DNA from 4 places in the Martelella sp. AMO21009 genome. Region 3 is predicted to be linked to each of the others. Evidence: predicted binding sites of a transcription regulator. Region 3 holds the regulator's gene; each other region holds the start of a gene.

The links. Region 3 encodes PhoB, which activates phosphate uptake and scavenging genes when phosphate is short. Its sites were predicted from a motif close to TGTCATNNANCTGTCAT; they were not measured.
Region 1: the regulator PhoB is predicted to act here: its motif matches at 1,653-1,669, upstream of V6766_RS10905 (DUF1045 domain-containing protein).
Region 2: the regulator PhoB is predicted to act here: its motif matches at 1,730-1,746, upstream of V6766_RS05195 (NAD-glutamate dehydrogenase).
Region 4: the regulator PhoB is predicted to act here: its motif matches at 1,304-1,320, upstream of V6766_RS10695 (DUF1045 domain-containing protein).

The regions. Positions count from the first base shown of each region.
Region 1 covers NZ_JBAKFR010000007.1:134,617-138,019, reverse strand. Annotated here, with positions in the region: gene V6766_RS10910 (alpha-D-ribose 1-methylphosphonate 5-triphosphate diphosphatase) at 1-881, opposite strand, end outside; gene V6766_RS10905 (DUF1045 domain-containing protein) at 878-1,633, opposite strand; gene V6766_RS10900 (N-acetyltransferase family protein) at 1,765-2,298, opposite strand; gene V6766_RS10895 (Bax inhibitor-1/YccA family protein) at 2,420-3,175, opposite strand.
Region 2 covers NZ_JBAKFR010000003.1:206,863-210,265, reverse strand. Annotated here, with positions in the region: gene V6766_RS05210 (metallopeptidase family protein) at 1-45, shown strand, start outside; gene V6766_RS05205 (carbonic anhydrase) at 64-705, opposite strand; gene pdxY (pyridoxal kinase PdxY) at 742-1,623, opposite strand; gene V6766_RS05195 (NAD-glutamate dehydrogenase) at 1,836-3,403, shown strand, end outside.
Region 3 covers NZ_JBAKFR010000002.1:227,689-231,091, reverse strand. Annotated here, with positions in the region: gene pstB (phosphate ABC transporter ATP-binding protein PstB) at 1-510, shown strand, start outside; gene phoU (phosphate signaling complex protein PhoU) at 523-1,242, shown strand; gene phoB (phosphate regulon transcriptional regulator PhoB) at 1,265-1,948, shown strand; gene V6766_RS03310 (flavin-containing monooxygenase) at 2,052-3,403, opposite strand, start outside.
Region 4 covers NZ_JBAKFR010000007.1:91,405-94,807, reverse strand. Annotated here, with positions in the region: gene adhP (alcohol dehydrogenase AdhP) at 1-922, opposite strand, end outside; gene V6766_RS10695 (DUF1045 domain-containing protein) at 1,371-2,087, shown strand; gene puuE (allantoinase PuuE) at 2,214-3,149, shown strand; gene uraD (2-oxo-4-hydroxy-4-carboxy-5-ureidoimidazoline decarboxylase) at 3,146-3,403, shown strand, end outside.

The DNA of each region.
Region 1 (3,403 bases), on a different contig from region 3:
CGCTCGGCCAGATCGCGCGCGGCGATATTGCCGGAATGCGATTTGCCGCGCACCACGTTGGGCGCGCCCATCAGCACCGACATTCCAGCCTTGTGCGAGGCGTTGGCGGCCTCGAGGCTTGTCGGAAACTCGGCAACCGCAACGCCGTGGCCGATTGCCTCTTCGACATGGGCCACGGTGGCGTCGTCATGGCTGGCAATGGCGATGCCGCGGGCGGCACAGTGATCGGAAATCATCTGCCTGTGGCGGTCGGAATGTTTTTCGGATTCCGCCTGCCGACGGGCAATGAAGGCGGCGAAAGCCGCGTCGGAAAGCCCACGCTTCGGCTTGTAAAAGAGCTCGTACTGATCGAGATCTGAAAACTGCCGCTGGCCCGGCGCGTGGTCCATCAGCGAGGTCAGCCTGACATGCGGATCGTTCTCGAAGCCGGCGAAATGCTCCATCACATTGGCGGCTGAGACCTCGCAGCGCAGATGCAGGAAGTGCTGGGCCTTCAGCCGGTTCTCCCGCTCGGCCTGCTGGATCGCGTCGGCCATGTCGCGCATCTCGCCGAGATCGAAGCCGTCGGTATCGTCGGAGCCCATGCGCAGGCAGTCGAAAACGGTGGTGATGCCGGACGCTATGATCTGGCTGTCATGGGCCTGGACGGCGGCGATCTTGTCCCAGCGCACGCCGGGACGCGGCGCATAATGGCCTTCGAGATGATCGGTGTGAAGCTCGATCAGACCGGGGACCAGGTAGTCGCCCTCCATGTCCTCGCCATGGCGGGTCGGGTGTCCCGAGATGTCAACGATTTCACCGTCGCGCGCCAGGAGCGCGCCGTGTACGATTTCGTCCTCAAGCACGATCCGCGCATTGGTGAAAACGGCTTCGGCGCTCATTCCTCGCTTTCTCCGGCCCCGGTCTCACTTGTCCCTGTGTCTTCCGCCCCGAAAAGCGTGGTCTGGCCGCCCGTCAGCGGTTGCCAGCGGCGGATGACGAAGGGCGCGCCGCGCCGCTCCTCCATGAACAGGCCGATGCCGGAAATTTCAAGCGGCTTGCCGACAAAGGGGGCGAAATAGTCTTCGATGGCGGTCTCGATCACGTGCATGTCGGTTCCGGTCACCGGTCCGGTCAGCGTCATGTGGAAGCGGAAGTCGTCGAAGACATAAGGGTAACCCCAGCGCTCCAGATTGTCGCGCTCCGTCTCGCTCAATTCCTCCGGCTTGCGCCGCGCGATCTCCTCGTTGGCGAGCGGCGCGCGCATCGGCTCGAAATAGCGCACCACATCGGCGGCGAAATCCTGGAGCGTATCGCTCTCTTGCGCCGGGACGAGGGCGTGAAACCTGCCGAGCTTGCCGAGTTTCAGTTCGGGTATGTCGAACGGGCTGTGCTTGCGGCAGAACACGTCAAAGGCGGCCTCCAGCGCTGCCGGCGTGGCGTTGTCGGCAAGCCGGAACGGCGCCTTCAGCGTGGCGTGGAAGCCGTAGCGGGCGGCCGCCGCCGTCACGGCGCTCATCCGGCCGGCGGCGAGCGCGATACTGTCTGGAAACGGCCGTTCCTCGCCGGCAAAGGCGTCGTAGCCGAGCCAGCGGCTGGCGGCAATCGTCAGGGGATGGTCGATGGCGGGAGTGAAATAGATGGCGTAGCGCAAATCGTTTTCCTTGCCCGAAATGAAGGGAGGATGAGGAAAGTGCAGGGATTCGTCCCTCTTTGCAAGGCGTCCCGTCTTCTTCAATGCGCGGCCCGAGCCGTTGGTTCCGCGCGCGGTGATGTCGCAGGCGCTCAAAGCGACAAGGGCAGCGGATCGCTCCGGTTGCCCTCGCCGAGCGGGCGCTGCATGAACACGGTGTCCAGCCATCTCCCGTGCTTGAAGCCGGTGCCCGTCAGCCGGCCGGCCTCGGTGAAGCCGAGCGCGGTATGAAGCGCGATCGAGGCCGGGCTGGCGCCGCCGATGACGGCGACCATCTGGCGGAAGCCGCGTTGTTCGCATTCCTCGATCAGCCGCGAGAGCAGGCTTTTGCCGACGCCCTTGCCGCGCGCTTGCGGAGAGAGATAGACCGAGTTTTCGACCAGCCAGCGATAGGCAGGCCGCGTGCGGAAGGCGCTGGCATAGGCATAGCCGATGACGCGGTCGCCCTCGACGGCGGCGAGATAGGGGTAATGGGCGGCGGTGATTGCAGACATCCGCGCTTCCATTTCGTCCCGGCCCGGCGGCTCCAGCTCATAGCTCGCGACGCCGTTCAGCACGCATTCGGCATAGATCTCGGTGATCGCGGTAAGGTCGGCGGGCGAGGCGGGGCGGAGAGTTATGGTCATGATTTCTGTCGCGGCGGTTGAAAGCTTCGGAGAACGATAGACCGCTTTCGGGGCCGGGAAAAGCGGGTATGAAAAAGGCGGCCCGGAGGCCGCCTCGATCAGTATTCCATCATCAACCGACTTAGTTCCGGTTGCCGAGCAGGCGCAGCAGGAACAGGAACATGTTGATGAAGTCGAGGTAGAGCGTCAGAGCGCCCATCACCGCCTTGCGGCCAGCCACTTCATGGCCGTCGCCTTCATAATACATTTCCTTGATCTTCTGCGTGTCCCACGCGGTCAGGCCGGCGAAGATCAGCACGCCGAGAACCGAGATCGCGAAGCCGAGCGCGCTCGACTGCAGGAAGATGTTGACGATCATGGCGATGATCACGCCGAACAGGCCGATCACCATGAACGAGCCCATCGCCGACAGGTCGCGCTTGGTGGTGTAGCCGTAAAGCGACAGCGCGCCGAACGAGGCCGCAGTGATGAAGAAGGTCTGGACGATGCTCTGGCCGGTATAAACCAGGAAGATCGTCGACAGCGAAATGCCGGTCAGCGCGGCATAGACCCAGAACGCCGTCTGGGCGGCGGCGACGCTCATCTTGTTGATGCGGAACGCCAGAAAGAAGAAGGCGATCAGCGGAGCGAACATGACGAGCCACTTCAGCGGCGAGGCGTACATGACCTGACCGAACTGGGTAAGCTGAACCTGGCCGCTGGCATCGCCCGATACCGAAGCCGTGAAGATTCCGAAAGCCGCGATACCGGTGATCACGAGGCCAAGAGCCATGAGATTGTAGACGCGCAGCATGTAGGCGCGCAGTCCCTGATCGATTTCAGCACTCGCCTGGGCTCCCGCCTGAGCGTGGTTCTGATAGTTGCGAAGATCAGCCATTGAGTTCCTCTAAAAAAGCCCCTCGTTGTTCACGGTGTCGGGCATCGCCGCAAGGCGACAGCCCAGGCGCCGCTGGGGGGCTCCAGCAAGCCTGGCGATAATATGAGGGGAATGGCAACGCGATACAAGGCATATCCGTTTGGAATCCGTCGGCAAATCCTCAATTTTTCGTAAGAAACGCGCCGGCGGCCTGCAAAACCGCTATCGCAAGCACCATTTCTCCTGCAA
Region 2 (3,403 bases), on a different contig from region 3:
ATCGAGGCAAGCGTCGATGACGACGCGGACGACGCCCGGCGCTGAGCGCCGGACGCTGTCTCATCAATCCGGGCGGATGAAATCGCCGGTCTTGTTGTCCATCACCCACAATTCGCCCGATGAAATGTCGAACCAGGCGCCGTAGAGCTTCAGCTTGCCCTGTTTCTCGGCCTCCTTCACATTCGGGAAGGAGCGCAGATTGGCGAGCGAGTTGCGGATCGAAATCCGCTCCAGCGCGGTCTGGCGCTCGCCTTCCGTCATGATCGAGTTGGAATTGATCTGGGCGGCTGCGGGCTTCAGCAGATTGGTCCACTTGCCGATGAAATCGCCCGGCGACAGCGGATCGGCGTTCGGCGAAAGCGCTGCATGAATGCCGCCGCAGCGGCCGTGGCCGAGCACCACGATATTCTTGACCTTCAGCCCCTCGACCGCGAATTCAAGGGCGGCGGACGTGCCGTGATACTGGCCGTCCGGCTCATAGGGCGGCACCATATTGGCGACATTGCGCACCACGAAAAGCTCGCCCGGGCTGGCATCGAAGATCATTTCGGGGGCCGCGCGGGAATCGCAACAGGCGATGAACAGGGTCTGCGGCTTCTGCCCTTCCTCGGCGAGCTGGCGATAGCGGGCGCGCTCCTCGACATAGCGTCCGGACATGAAGTTCTTGTAGCCGTCGAGAAGGGGTTTCGGGAAAGAGTCCGTCATTCTGCCGTCCTTATTTTTGGGCGCTGTGCCAGCGCGTCAGTTTCTTTTACGTCGCCGGGCGGGATGCATCAATTGACGAAGGCCAACTTTTGCAAAAGGCGCCCTCAGGCTTTGCGCGTCCTTTTCCGGCATCAACTCGTCCGCGCCTTCGCGCACCGCGCGGGTCAGGGTCTCGAATACGGAGGCGGTGGATTTTTCAAGCGCCTCTGCCGGCGGCTTTCCGGCAAGCCTTGCGGCCAGAAACAGCGCGGAAAACAGGTCGCCGAGCCCGTTCGGCGGGTTGTCGACGCGCTGATGCTCGGCAAGTAGCGCCTGCCTGCGATCGACGAACAGCGCCGCGACGCCCTGCTTCAGCATGGAATGCGCCGAGGTGACCACGACTTCCGCCGGCCCGAGTGCAAGTGCTGCATCGATTGCGGCCGTATTGTCTTCAAGCGTGCGCCCTGAAAGCCAGGCGAGTTCGAATCGGTTGGGCGTCGCGATATCGGCGAGCGGCAGAAGCCGGTCGCGGATTGCGCGGGCGGTGTCTTCGCCGACATAAAGCCCGCCCTCATCGCCGATCACGGGATCGCAGAGATAGATCAGGTCGGGATTTTCGGCGCGCAGGTTTTCCACCAGTTGCGCGATTGCATCGGCCTGCGCCGCGCTGGCGAGATAGCCGCTGATGACGGCGCGAACCTCTCCGCGCCAGCGGCTTGCGCCGAGTTCTCCGAGTGCCGTCGCGAAAGCCTCGCCTTCAAATTGCAGCCTTGTCGCCCGCCCGTGTCCCGGGTGCCAGGGCAGCACGACGGTGGGCACGGACCATGTATTGTAACCAAGAGTTTCCAGTGCAAACACGATGGCGCGGTTGCCAATCTTACCGCGCATGACGTAGCTTGAAATCGCGATAACGGCGCCGTCGGGCATGTCGAATGTCATAGTGGGCCCCGTTGATGCCTGGGCTGAATGCAACCGGAACGATAAGGCGGCGAAATTGTTTTGTCATTCGCCTCAATTACGCTCTAAATCGCCTATTGGAGCAGGCTGTCAAGCGGCTGTCATGGCCGCGGCGTTAAACGGTATACCAATGGTGCGGAAAATCGCCCAAAATAGCGGCTCGATCCGCTGACATAAAATAAGCTGGAGGAAACATGGACACCAAAGCCGACCAGAAGCGCAAGTCCCTGATGCAGCAGGCCGAGCGCCTCGCCAGGGAGGCCAACAAGGCTTACATCAACCCGGCTTTCATGTTCGACCATGCCAGTCCCGAGGATCTGGAGCGCTACACGCCCGAAGCGATTGCGGCCGCCGCCTACCACGCGGCCGACGAGATCGCGGCCTATGACGGCGGCGACGCGCGGGTCACGATCGGCGCTGTCGAAGGCATCGCGCCGGAGGGCATCGCAACCGACGTGATCACCGTCACCGACCGCAACATGCCGTTCATCTATGATTCGGTTATGGCGGAGATCGCGGAATTCACCAATGATTTCATGCTGGCCGTCCACCCGATTCTGGTCGTCACCCCTGGACAGGCGCCGGTGGCGTTTTCATCCGATGTCGAGCATGCCGAAGACGACCGCATCAGCCATGTCCAGGTCCATGTCCGCCAGCTCGCGCCGGAAACGCGCGCGCGGCTGAAGGCGCAGCTCGAATATATCCTGAACCATGTTCGTCTGGCAGTCGCCGGCTGGCCGGAAATGCTCGCCAAGCTCGAAACCGCGATGAACGAAATCAAAACCCGCGCCCCGGCTGCCGTCGCGGATGCGCGGGAGGAGGCGCTTGCCTTTCTCGCCTGGCTGCGCGATGGCAACTTCACCTTCCTCGGCATGCGCGAGCTTGTCTATCTCAAGGATGCGGACGGCGCGCGGGTCGAGCATGTGCCGGACGCGGCGATCGGCATCCTCTCCGATCCGGAAATGCGGGTGCTGCGGCGCGGCCCCAATCCCGTGGTCTCGACGCCGGAAATCATCGGCTTTCTGGAAAGCCCGAAACTGCTTCTGGTGACCAAGGCCAACACCACCTCCACGGTCCATCGCCGCGCCTATATGGATTATATCGGCGTCAAGCGTTTCGGTGAAAATGGCGAGGTGGTCGGCGAGCTCAGGATCGTCGGCCTGTTCACCTTCACCGCCTATACCCAGTCGGCGGTGCGCATACCGCTCTTGCGCGCCAAGATCGCGGATGTCACGCGCCGCTTCGGGTACGAGCCGAAGAGCCATGCGGGCCGGATGCTGCAGAACATTCTGGAATCCTATCCGCGCGACGAACTGTTCCAGGCTCCGGTGCCGCTGCTTGCCGATTTTTGCGAGCAGATCATGGCGATCGCCGACCGGCCGCGCATCCGGGTGCTGAGCCGGATCGACAATTTCGACCGCTTCGTATCCGTGCTCGTCTATGTGCCGCGTAACCTTTACGATTCCCGCCTGCGCGAGAAGATCGGCGACTATCTCGCCAGCGTCTACAAGGGCCGGGTGTCCGCCTATTATCCGTCGTTTCCCGAGGGGCGTTCGGCGCGGGTGCATTTCATCATCGGCCGTCGCAGCCTGGACAAGACGCCGGACGTGCCGCAGGCCGAACTCGAGGCCGAGGTCACAAGACTTGCCGCCGACTGGACGGAGCGGTTCAAGGAACTGGCCGGTCCCGGCGCGCCGGAGATCGAGGCAAATGAGGCCTATCACGAGGCCTTCTCCCCCGACGAGGCCTATGCCGATCTCGG
Region 3 (3,403 bases):
CGCGCCCGCGTCGGCATGGTGTTCCAGAACCCCAACCCGTTTCCGAAATCGATCTACGAGAATGTCGCCTATGGCCCGCGCATCCATGGTCTGGCCCGCCACCGTTCGGATTTCGACCGGATCGTCGAGACCAGCCTGCAGAAGGCCGGCCTGTTCAACGAGGTCAAGGACCGCCTGCACGAGCCCGGCACCAGCCTTTCCGGCGGCCAGCAGCAGCGGCTCTGCATCGCCCGCGCCATTGCTGTCAGCCCCGAAGTGATCCTGATGGACGAACCGTGCTCGGCGCTCGACCCGATCGCGACCGCGCGCGTGGAAGAGCTGATCAGCGAGCTGAAGCAGAACTACACCATCGTGATGGTGACCCATTCGATGCAGCAGGCCGCCCGCGTTTCCGAACGCACGGCGATGTTCCACCTCGGCTACATGGTCGAGGAGGACGACACCGACACGATTTTCACCAATCCCGCGGACCAGCGGACCCAGGACTACATCATGGGCCGGTTCGGTTAAGGAGACGCACAGATGGCACACTCGCATATCATATCGGCCTTCGACGAGGAGCTGAAATATCTCCAGCGCCGGATCTCCGAAATGGGCGGCATGGCGGAAGAGATGGTCTCGCAATCCGTCGTGGCGCTGGTCAACACCGATACCGAGCTCGCCGAAAAGGTGATCGCCGAGGATCTGGCGCTGGACGATGCCGAGCGCGAGGTCGGCGAAAAGGCGATCGTCACCATCGCGCGGCGCCAGCCGGTGGCGGCGGACCTGCGCGAAATCATGGGCGCGATCCGGATCGCCGCCGATCTCGAGCGCGTCGGCGACATGGCCAAGAACACCGCCAAGCGGGTGATTTCGGTGCAGGGCACCGGCGTGCCGCGCAAGCTCGCTCACGGCATCGAGCACCTGTCGGAACTGGCGCTGCTCCAGCTCAAGGAAGTGCTCGACGCCTACACCTCGCGCCAGGCCGACAAGGCCAACTCGATCCGCGAGCGCGACGAGGAGATCGACGCGATCTACACCTCGCTGTTCCGCGAGCTTCTGACCTACATGATGGAAGATCCGCGCAACATCACCACCTGCACGCATCTTCTGTTCTGCGCCAAGAACATCGAGCGCATCGGCGACCACGCCACCAATATTGCTGAAATGATCTACTACATCGCCACCGGCTCGCAGCCGCAGGGAGAACGCCCGAAGGACGACATGTCGCCCTCGGTCGGCTCCGGCGAAAGCAAGTCCTGAAACCATTTGACAGAGGCACGAGATGGTTCCGAAGATTGCAGTTGTCGAAGATGAAGAAGCGCTGAGCGTTCTGCTGCGCTACAACCTTGAATCGGAAGGCTATGAAGTCGAGACGATCGCCCGCGGCGACGAGGCCGAACTGAGGCTCCAGGAACGGGTGCCGGACCTTCTTCTGCTCGACTGGATGCTGCCCGGCGTCTCCGGCATCGAGCTCTGCCGCCGGCTCAGGATGCGGCCGGAAACCGAGCGCCTGCCGATCATCATGCTGACGGCGCGCGGCGAGGAAAGCGAGAAGGTTCGCGGCCTTGCGATCGGCGCCGACGACTATGTCGTCAAGCCGTTCTCGACGCCGGAACTGATGGCGCGCGTCAAGGCGATCCTGCGCCGGGCCCGGCCGGAAGTGCTCTCCAGCGTCTTGAAATGCGGCGATATCGAGCTTGACCGCGAGACCCACCGCGTCCATCGCAAGGCCAAGGAAGTTCGCCTCGGGCCGACCGAGTTCCGGCTGCTCGAATTCCTGATGACCTCGCCCGGCCGGGTGTTCTCGCGCTCCCAGCTTCTCGATGGCGTCTGGGGCCACGACATCTATGTCGACGAACGCACCGTCGACGTCCATGTCGGCCGGCTGCGCAAGGCGCTCAACTTCTCGCAGATGCCCGACGTGATCCGCACCGTGCGCGGGGCCGGCTATTCGATGGAAGTGTGAGGGGCCGCATGGCCCCTGCTACTTCGCCCTTTGAGATGAGATCGTACGCCGGAACATCCATTGAATCGAAGTCCGGTCAATCCCGTGCCTTCGACGTTCGGGATCAGCGGACTTCGAAACCGCGGTAATTGTCGTCGCGGATGGCGTTCATTTCGGTCATGTAATTGCCCATGCCGCCCATATACCACATCGAGGTGCGGGGCTTGCCGGGAATGTTGGCGCCGTTGATCCAGCTATCGGTAACCTCGAACAGCGTGCCGGCCATGCCTTCCTGGCACACCCGCACCCAGTCGTCCTGGGCCTTTTTGCTGGTCTCGATGATGCCGTTGCCCTGTTCGGCCTTTTCGATCAGGGTGCACAGGAAGTCGACCTGCCATTCATGCACCAGCGGCTGGCTGGTGAAGGGGCTGAACGGGCCGAACACCATCAGAAGGTTCGGAAAACCGGCGATCGACATGCCGGCATAGGCGCGCGGGCCTTCCTTCCAGGCGTCCTTCAGGCGCACGCCGTCGCGGCCGATCGTGTCGATCTTCAGATAGTTGCCGGTCATCGCGTCGAAGCCGGTCGCCATGATCACCACGTCGAGTTCCAGCTCCCTGCCGCCGACGATCAGCCCGTTTTCGGCGTAGCGCTCGATCGGCTCGGCCTTGACGTCGTGGAGGGTGACATTGTCGCGATTATAGGTCTCGTAGTAATTGTCGGCGGCCAGCGGACGCTTGGCGTAATAGTCGCGCGGGGTCAGCTTGCGGGCGGTCTCCGGATCCTTGACGATGGCGTCGATCTTCGACTTGATGAAATCGGTCGCCGTCTTGTTGGCTTCGGCGGTCACCGGAATATCGGAGAAGGTTTCGAGCAGGAAGCTGAAGCCGTTGCCCTTCTGCCACGCCTTCTCATAGACCCGGCGGCGCTCTTCCTCATCCACCTCGAGCGCGGACACGGTGCTTTCGTCGAAGCCGAAAACCGCAGCCGTGCTCAGCGCCCAGTCGCGGAAGCCATGCGGATCGGCCTTGATCTTCTCGCGCGTTTCGGCCGGGAAGGGGCCGATGCCGAGCGGCACCACCCATTGCGCGGTCCGCTGCAGCACATGCAGATGGCCGACCTTGTCGGCGAGCGCGGTGATGATCTGGATGCCGGTCGAGCCGGTGCCGACCACGCCCACGCGCTTGCCTTCCAGATCGGGCGCGGTGTCCGGCCATTTCGAGGCGAGCAGGACCTCGCCTTTGAACTTGTCCTGGTCGGGAAATTGCGGGGCATAGGAGGAGGAGAGAAGCCCCACGGCCTCGATCACATATTTTGCCTTCACCGTATCGCCGGCCGTGGTGGTCAGAAGCCAGCGGCCCTCATCCTCTTTCCATTCAGCGCGGGCGATGCGGGTGTTGAAATGGATCGAGCGCTTCAGGTCGTGCTTGTCGGCGACCGCGTTCAGATAGTTCAGCACTTCAGGCTGCTTGGCAT
Region 4 (3,403 bases), on a different contig from region 3:
CCTTCCCCGCGCCAGCGAAATCCAGCGCCTCCTGCAGGTCAAGCCGGGTTCCGACGATCGATCCGCGCACCGTGATGCCGTTCAGCACGGTATCGAAGATCGGCAGCGGAAAGTCGCCGGGCGGCAGGCCATTGAGCGATACGGTACCGCCGCGCTGGACCATGCCCTGCGCCTGTTCGAAAGCCTTGGGCGAAACGGCGGTGACCAGAACCCCTTCCGCGCCGCCGATTTCCTTTTTCACGAAGGCCACCGGATCGGTGTTGCGCGCATTGACCGCCAGACTTGCGCCGAGACGCTTCGCCAGATCGAGTTTCGCGTCGTCGATATCCACGGCAAGCACGTTCTGGCCCATTGCCTTTGCATATTGCACGGCCAGATGGCCGAGCCCGCCAATGCCCGAGATCACGACCCAGTCGCCGGGCTTCGTGTCCGTCACCTTGAGGCCCTTGTAGACGGTGACGCCTGCGCACAGGATCGGCGCAATTTCGGTGAAGCTGACATTGTCAGGCAGGTGTCCGACATAGTTCGGGTCGGCCAGAACATATTCGGCGAAACTGCCATTGACCGAATAGCCGGTGTTCTGCTGCGATTCGCACAGCGTCTCCCATCCGCCGAGGCAATGCTTGCAGCAGCCGCAGGCGGTGTAGAGCCACGGAACCCCGACGCGGTCGCCTTCCTTGACATGGCTGACGCCGGCGCCCACGGCCACAACATGTCCCACGCCCTCATGGCCCGGAATGAAGGGCGGCTCGGGCTTGATCGGCCAATCGCCTTCCGCCGCGTGCAGGTCTGTATGGCAGACGCCGCTTGCGGCCATCTTGACGAGAATCTGGCCCGGTCCGACCGAGGGGACCGCGACCTCCTCCATTACCAAAGGTTTGCCGAGTTGCCGGACAACGGCGGCTTTCATGGTCTTATCCATCGGAACATCCTGTCTTGAGAAAATGCGGAATGGAGCTTCCGCAAAGGGATTTGGCCGGGGAAGGCGGTCTTCGGGGGCGACCGATCGTTTTCGGGACATCGGCCAACGCCTGCTAGAGCCTGCTTCAGGGCGCTGCGGAGGCGACTGTTCTCTGATCGGGAATATTTGCAACCGAAGTGCACGACGCTTCCTTTCCCGGTTGGCATGCGCCTGTCATTTCAACCGATGCCGGCAATCTTGCACCGCAGATCGTTCGCGCGGTCCGGGATGGCCGACACCTTGATGTCATGCACAGGCATTGCGCTTAAAAAGAATAGAACGTGCTGCCGGATTGTCCATGGTGTAGATTGCCGCACCTGGCCGCGCCGCAAACGGTAAGCCCGTCGTATCAGTGTCATTGGAATCGGCTATCTCAGAGGCGAGAAACCGTTTCCTCATGTGATCCGCGATGCCTGCCGAACGCTATGCCATCTGCTTTACGCCATCGCCGCATGACGGGCTCGCCATCGTGGGCGCGAACTGGATCGGGCGGAGCGCGTTTTCCGGCGAGGTGGTCGAGCCGCCGATGATTTCCGGCCTGCCGCTTGCCGAAATCGCCTATCACACCGCGTTGCCGCGCCGCTACGGGTTTCAGGGCATGCTGAAATCGCCGTTCCATCTGGCCGAAGGCATGAACGAATCCATGCTGCTGAAGGCGATGATGCGCTTTGCCATGCGTTTTCAGCCCTTCACCCTGCCGCCGTTCACGGTCGTGCATCGCCGCGATATTCTGGCGCTCGCGCCGATGACGGCAACGCCCGCGCTCGATACGCTGGCAGCCAGTATCGTCACCGAGTTCGACGCCTTCCGCGCGCCGCTTTCCGAGGCCGAGATCGAGCGGCGGGCGTCGGGCGGGCTGACGCCGGTTCAGTTTGACAACCTGCACCGCTGGGGCGAACCGGATGTGCTTGCCGCCTTCTCCTTTCACATGCCGCTGACCGGTCCTCTTTCCCCAAGCGAAATGGCGCGGATGGAACGCTCGGTGGCGGCGTTTTTCGGGCCGATCCTGCTGGAGCCGGTCGAGGTCGATCATATCGCGCTGTTCATCGAGGAGGAGCCCGGCGCGCCGTTCTGCGTCCATTCGCTGCATCCGATGGGTGCCGTCAGGGCGCGGCAGTCGGCATAAAGGCTGCGCGGCGGCTTTCCGCCCGATCTGGCTTTTCCCCTTGATTCCTGCCGGCCTTTTCGCCTTATCTCTTCCGGCGATGGCGACGGTCGTCTACCGTCGGCAAGGAATGGAATTGAGGGCATGATGGACGCTGAAACGAAGGCATATCCGCGTGATCTTGTGGGTTATGGCCGCAATCCGCCGGACCCGAAATGGCCGGATGACGCCAATATCGCCGTGCAGTTCGTGATCAATTACGAGGAGGGCGGCGAGAGCTGCATTCTCGATGGCGACCCGGCGTCGGAATGCCTGCTGTCGGAAATCGTCGGCGCCGAGGCCTGGCCCGGCCAGCGCAACATGAACATGGAATCGCTCTACGAATATGGCTCGCGCGCCGGTTTCTGGCGGCTGTGGCGGCTGTTCACGCGCATGGAAATCCCGGTCACCGTCTATGGCGTGACCCAGGCGATGGCGCGAAACCCGGAAGCCGTCGCCGCCATGAAGGAGGCGAACTGGGAAATCGCCAGCCACGGTCTCAGATGGCTCGAATACAAGGATTTCGACATTGACACCGAGCGCGCCCATATTCGCGAGGCGGTGCGGCTGCACACCGAAATCACCGGCGAGCGACCCTATGGCCTCTATCAGGGCAAGCCCTCGATCAATACGCTCGACCTCGTGATGGAGGAGGGCGGCTTCCTCTATTCCTCTGATACCTATGCCGACGACTTGCCCTACTGGGTGCGCACCAAGGACGGCAAGCCGTTCCTGCGCATCCCCTATACGCTCGACAATAACGACATGCGCTTCGCTACGCCTCAGGGGTTCAATTCCGGCGAGCAGTTCTTCACCTATCTCAAGGATGCCTTCGACACGCTCTATGACGAGGGCCGCGAGGGCGCGCCGAAGATGATGTCGATCGGGCTGCACTGCCGGCTCGTCGGCAAGCCGGGGCGGATGGCGGGGCTGAAGCGTTTTCTCGATTACGTCCAGAACCACGACAAGGTCTGGCTGGCGAAGCGGATCGAAATCGCGCGCCACTGGTATGAAAACCACCTGCCGCAGGAGAATGCGCAATGATTGCCCGCGAAGAATTCGTCAGCCGTTTCGGCGGGGTCTACGAGCACTCCCCGTTCATCGCCGAGCGGGCCTATGACCGGGGCCTGATCCGCGAGCCGCTGACAGCAACGGGCGTTGCCGAAGCGCTTGCAACGGTGTTCCGGGAGGCGCCCGAGGATGAACGGCTCGGCGTGCTCCGCGCCCACCCGGACCTTGCGGGCAAGCTTGCGATTGCCGGCGAACTCACCGAGGAAAGCCGTCGCGAGCAGGCCGGC